Regions from separate parts of the Shewanella bicestrii genome, predicted to be linked through region 1. Evidence: predicted binding sites of a transcription regulator. Region 1 holds the regulator's gene; the other holds the start of a gene.
What was found. Region 1 encodes MetJ, which represses methionine synthesis genes. Its sites were predicted from a motif close to TAGACGTCTAGACGTCTA; they were not measured.
Positions count from the first base shown of each region.

Region 2: metE (5-methyltetrahydropteroyltriglutamate--homocysteine S-methyltransferase) is a predicted target of MetJ. The motif match lies at 1,281-1,298, and genes of this name have one in related genera.

Region 1 covers NZ_CP022358.1:590,058-593,181, forward strand. Annotated here, with positions in the region: gene nrfD (NrfD/PsrC family molybdoenzyme membrane anchor subunit) at 1-794, shown strand, start outside; gene CF168_RS02715 (sulfite exporter TauE/SafE family protein) at 920-1,663, opposite strand; gene metJ (met regulon transcriptional regulator MetJ) at 1,771-2,085, opposite strand; gene metB (cystathionine gamma-synthase) at 2,308-3,124, shown strand, end outside.
Region 2 covers NZ_CP022358.1:767,139-770,262, reverse strand. Annotated here, with positions in the region: gene metE (5-methyltetrahydropteroyltriglutamate--homocysteine S-methyltransferase) at 1-1,170, opposite strand, end outside; gene CF168_RS03450 (LysR family transcriptional regulator) at 1,371-2,276, shown strand; gene CF168_RS03445 (HDOD domain-containing protein) at 2,336-3,064, opposite strand.

The sequences.
Region 1 (3,124 bases):
AGACGAGTATTCTCAAGGCCGCAGCCATTATTGGCCCTGTGGCCATTTGCCTAGGCTTGGCATGTTTAGTGTTTGATTTAACGAAGCCTTTCCATTTTTGGCTGATTTTAATCAACTATAACTTCCAGTCCGTAATGGCGATTGGTGTTTTAGCACTACTGGCTTATTCACCCTTAGCATTTGCCTACGCGATTCTTGTGCTGCGCGATGAGCTGCCAAAGTGGGGCTTAGGTTTCTTCGTGCCTATCGCTAAGCTGCTGATGCCCTTTAGAAAGCTGATTGAAGTTCTGCTGTTTATCCTCGCCATTGGCGTAGGTGCTTATACTGGCTTCTTAATTTCGGCCATGAATGCTTATCCGATGTTGAACACTGCGGTATTGCCGGCGCTGTTCTTAGTCTCTGGTTTATCGGCGGGTGCGGCGGCTAATGCGGTGCTGGCGCTGGTGATGTTCAAGACCGATAGCCACGACAAGACTTTAGCTAAAATGCATGGCTTAGAGTTGCCAGTGATGGCCATCGAAATCATGTTCCTGTTTATGTTGTTCTGTGCCTTGTACTTTAAGGGCGGCGCGGCGGCTGCGGCGCTGGCATCACTCACCTCTGGCGTGTGGGCGAGCGTATTCTGGATTGGCGTGGTCGGGATTGGTTTTGGTATTCCGCTGTTGTTTATGCTGTTGCCGACCGCGACTCGCCACAGCAAGGGCGCGATGATCATGGTGGCCTGCGCCAGCTTAACTGGTGTGTTAGCACTGAGACACTTTATTGTGTATGCGGGACAAAGCTATCTAAGTTAGTGCCATTGGTTAATGGCAATATCTATGGGGTAAATCACCTATCCCAGCAAGCAAAAAGCACCGATTAACGGTGCTTTTTTTATGGGGCGATAAGCAGGATTCTATTGCGGTAATTATTGCGGCAATTATTGCGGCAATAGCTCAATCACTGATTTCACCGTGAGCACTAAGGCGCTGATAGCGCAGAGGGCTAAGGTTGCCATCTTGGTCTTATGCTTATCCACATTCCCCACCAGTTTACCCGCCACTAAATAGCCTAAAAAGACTGAGGGCAGCAGCATCAGGGATAACCATAAATGCTTGATTTCGAGCAGGCCCGTCACCCCAAGGATGACCATCGCTATGGTCGAGCTGAAGATAAAGAAGGCCGACAGTGCGGCGCGAAACTTTGAGGCATCCTTACCCGCCAACAAAATCGCCATCGGCGGACCACCAATGGCGGCAATATTACCAAAGATCCCCGATACCACACCTGCGCCAAATAGCGTCGCTTTATTCACTGGCAGGCTGAATTTATACAGGCTTAGCACCACGGCGACCGCCACAATGCCAGCAATCGCCAGACCAAGAATCGGCTGCGGCGCAAACAGCAACAGGCTGGCACCGATAAAGCCTCCGGGCACGCGACCAATCAGCGCATATTGCAAGCCGTTGAATTCTAAGTGGCCACGCTCACGCAGTAGGGTGAGTAGGGCGATGGAAAAGCCCATCACAATCACGGGGGCGGGCACTAATTCGGGGTCGACAATATACAGCAGCGGACTCGCCACCACAGCAAGGCCAAAGCCAATCAGACTCTGGGTGAGGGCACCTAAAAACACAATCACAGACGCAATGGCGAGCGTTTGTGGATCTATCAAGGAGAACATAGGATTCCATCAAAACAAAATAGGGATCGTTACTCTAACCCATCAGGCAAGATGAGCATTAACGATCCCTAATAATTAGTTACGGCAGGATTATGGACGCCTGAGCGTTATTCCATATCTTCCCACTCGATCCCCATTTCGTCCATCAACCGTTTCGCTTCGGCGGGAATGCTGTCTGGGCTATCTTTCGACAGATCGGCATCATTAGGCAGAGGCTGGCCGGTGTAGGCATGCAAAAATGCTTCACACAAGAGTTCGCTATTGGTGGCGTGGCGCAGGTTGTTCACCTGACGACGGGTACGTTCATCCGTGAGGACTTTTAGCACTTTGAGCGGAATAGACACAGTAATTTTCTTTACTTGTTCATTCTTCTTGCCATGTTCAGCATAGGGGCTGATGTATTCCCCATTCCATTCAGTCATTGACTCACCTGTTATAACGCTAAATTCGGGGCAGATTTTAAACCCTTACAGATAACAGTCAAATTATTGCTACTATTTCTTAGTGATTGCAAACAGATTTCTTTATGTTTAGACGTCTAAACGTCTTAACGCCTATTGACGATGCCACTGGGCTTAGGTACATTTAGACGTCCAGACATCTCTTTGCGAACTTAGGAGTTCCCGATGACCGCAGGCAAATTAGTGACCGAACGTCAATTAGCCACATTAGCAGTGCGTCAGGGTATCGAAAGCGATACTCAGTATGGCGCTGTGGTGCCGCCAATTTACCTGTCGACGAATTACGCCTTCGATGGTCATAAAAATCCTCGCGAATTTGATTACAGCCGTTCCGGCAATCCTACCCGCAGCATCTTAGGTGATGCCCTAGCTAAGCTGGAAAAGGGCGCAACTGGTGTGGTGACTTGCACAGGCATGGCGGCCATTACCTTAGTGACCACTTTGCTTGGCCCTGATGACTTGCTGGTGGTGCCTCACGATTGCTACGGCGGTTCGTACCGTTTATTCACCAACTTGGCTAAAAAGGGCCAATTTAAACTGCTGGTGGTCGATCAAACCGACGGCCAAGCGCTTGAGCAAGCGATTAGCCAGCAACCTAAGATGGTGTGGATTGAAACCCCCTCTAATCCTCTGCTGCGAGTCGTCGATATCGAAGCTATCGCCAAGGCGAGCCACGCCGTGGGCGCTTTAGTGGTGGTGGACAACACTTTCCTCTCGCCAATTTTGCAGCAACCGCTGTTACTCGGTGCCGATATCGTTATCCACTCCACCACTAAGTACATCAATGGTCACAGCGATGTGGTGGGCGGCGCGGTGATCGCCAAAGATCCTCAACTCGGTGAGACCTTACATTGGTGGTCGAACACCTTAGGTTTAACTGGGTCTGCCTTCGACAGTTATCAAACCCTGCGGGGTCTGCGTACCTTAGCCGTGCGCATTCGCGAGCACCAAAGCAATGCCCAGCGTATTGTGCACGTGCTGACGAGCAGCCCTGTGGTGA
Region 2 (3,124 bases), 180 kb from region 1:
TGCCTTAGCCTCACGGCGTGCCAAACAAGTGTTAACTATCTCTTTGGCCGCGACGGACTCGGGGGCCAGTAGCAATTGGCGCACATTCGCCAGTTCTAACAGCTTTTGCTTAGCAAACGCGAGCTGCTGACGTAGCGTCGGCGTGAGCGTCGTCTCCACCTCTAAATCTACAGGGCTGTGAAGCAGTGAACAGGAGGTACCAATCCATAGGCGCGCACCGTCTTGTGAGCATAAGTCTCGGGCGACACTGCCGATACGCTCGACAATCAGGTCAACCTCTGCTGCCCACACGTTACGGCCATTAACTACACCAGCCGACAGAATTTGATCTGGTCTTAAGGCATTGGCAAACAAGGCCAATTGTTCAGGGGCTGTTACTAAATCGAGGTGCAGACCCGCCACCGGCAGCGCAGAAACCAGCGCCTGATGATGACTGATGCTGCCATAGTAGCTGGTGAGTAAAATCTTCACTTGAGCCGTTTTAAGCGCTTGATAAGCTTCGCTAATCGCTGCTTGCCAATCGGCGGCTAATTCGAGTGCCAGAATCGGCTCCTCAAGTTGTACCCAAGTCACGCCCTGTGCGGCAAAACGCGCCAGAATGTCGGCATAGGCCTTTAACAGATTGGGCAATAGGCTGAGTTTATCGAAATCCTGACCCACGGTTTTTGCCAGATACAAGTAACTCACAGGGCCTAACAGCACGGGCTTGGCTTGATAACCCAGCGCCTGCGCCTCGGCGACTTCATCAAAAAACTGTTCATAGGCGATAGAGAACACTTGGTCTTGCTTAAGCTCTGGCACTAAGTAGTGATAGTTAGTGTTGAAATACTTAGTCATTTCCGAGGCTGGCGCATCGGTGCCAGTTGGCGCACGGCCACGGGCAACACGGAATAAGGTATCAAGATCGATAGCGCCCTCACCACGGTGACGATCTGGGATAGCGTTTAGGGTCGCACTCAGGGTTAACACTTGATCGTAAAAGGCAAAATCACCCACGGGCACTTGCTCAATCCCAGCGGCTACTTGCCATTGCCAATGGGTGCGGCGTAACTCCTTGGCTACCTCATGCAGCTCAGCTTGAGTGCTCTCACCACGCCAGTATTTTTCGAGGGCAAATTTCAGTTCACGACGACGCCCGATACGGGGAAAACCAAGACTGTTTAATTGCATACCATATCTTCCTTTATTTGAGATAAGCCATATTCGGCACTTGCACCCAGCTGATGGTGTTTTCTTGGCAATTTTTCGCATTTAAGCCTTGATAAATCACAATGGGCGTCTGGACGTCTAGAAGTTTATTGTGATAGTCTCTATGCCAGCAACCGAATTGATTTCAAGCACAACATGAGCGAAATTCACTTGGAGTGATCATGATCGAACTAAGACATCTGCGAACCTTAATGGCACTGAAGGAAAGTGGCAGCTTGGCGGGCGCAGCCAAAAAACGTTTTGTCACTCAATCGGCTCTCTCCCATCAAATTAAGGAGTTAGAGCAACGAATTAATTCGCCCATTTTTGTGCGTAAAAGCAAACCCCTGTCCTTTACTCAGGAAGGCGCACGGCTATTGCACCTCGCCGAAGAGATCCTGCCTAAGGTGTTAGAAACGGAAACGGATCTGAAAAATGGCCTAGAGACAGAAACCAATCAACTCAGAGTGGGGATTGAATGCCACAGCTGTTTTCGCTGGTTAATGCCAGTGATGGAGCAATTTAGGCAAGATCATCCGCAGGCCGAGTTAGATCTGTCGAGCCGTCATCTATTCGATTCGCTCAATGCCTTGGAGATGGGCGAACTCGATATAGTGCTGACCTCAGATCCCGTACCGGGACACTCGCTCGCCTATCAGCATTTGTTTGATTTTGAAGTGAAGTTAGTGGTTGCCAAGGATCATCCCTTAGCGAAAGAAGCCTATGTTACGCCTAAGCAATTGGCCCGCTTACCCATTATCAGCTACCCAGTGCCACTGGCGCGTTTAGATATTTATCGCCACTTTTTAGAACCCGCAGGCGTTGAAGCCGGCGAGCAAAAGACCTGCGATTTGACCATGATGTTATTGCAACGCATCGCCTGTAAGGACGGTATCGCCGCCCTACCCAACTGGTCAATCAATGAAGGACATGGCTTGAGTTTAGCTTCAGTCAAACTCGGCCAAGAAGGCTTAAAACGCCCACTATTTGGGGCCTATCGCCGCCACAGCGCGAACTCAGCCTTAGTGCAAAACTGGCTGCAACTGGTGGCAAGCGAAGGCTTAGCGCGTCAGCAAAAATCCAATTAATGCCGTAAAAACAGCATAAAAAAGCCTGCAATTGCAGGCTTTGTTTTTATGAGCAGTGCTTAGAGCGGGTTGAGTAACATGCCGCGCATCGAGAGCACACGGCGCAGAATCAACCCTGGAGAATTTTGATTACGGGTCTGGCGCAGGTTATGGGCGATCATAAACTCTTGGCGCAGATCCTGATCGAGATCTAAGGCCTCAAAGGCTTCGATGGTTAAGGTCTGCTGCTGATTATCAATCAATGACTTAATCACGCTTAACGGGAAAGATTGCTCAGAGCTGGCATTTAAGTAAGCAAAGGCCGTTAAGGCAATGATTTGCCCGAATACGCTAAACAGCGCCAAGGTTTGTACTTCATCGGGGTCGACATCGACATCCGGCATATCGACTAGGCTGTCGACCGCATCGGTAGCGATATTTTCCGTGAGTTTCCAATAACCTTGTACCAACTTCTTATAGGGTTGGGGTAATTCATCGAGGCGTTCTTTCAAATAGAAGGTGAAGGCATAACGATAAATATTGACCTGACCTAAACGGATTAGGGCGTCTTTTAAGGAGCGAGATTTAGGATTTACTACACCTGAAGCCTGCGCCGAATTACTGCGCATCAACATGTGGGCAGCTAATGCGGGATCGCTCGAAATAATATCGATCACATTACGAATGTCGCCTTCGGCAAGGATCGCTTTTTTGAGTGGAATTAAGATCCCACGGCGACCGATCACTTGCTCTTCATTCGCTATGATGGCTCTCACTTGAGTAAAAACCTGTTGCTCAAGATCTGTCATAAGACACTTTACACCTGTTAATTAGCTATAAGATGATTCGAATACCGCTCACATCATACC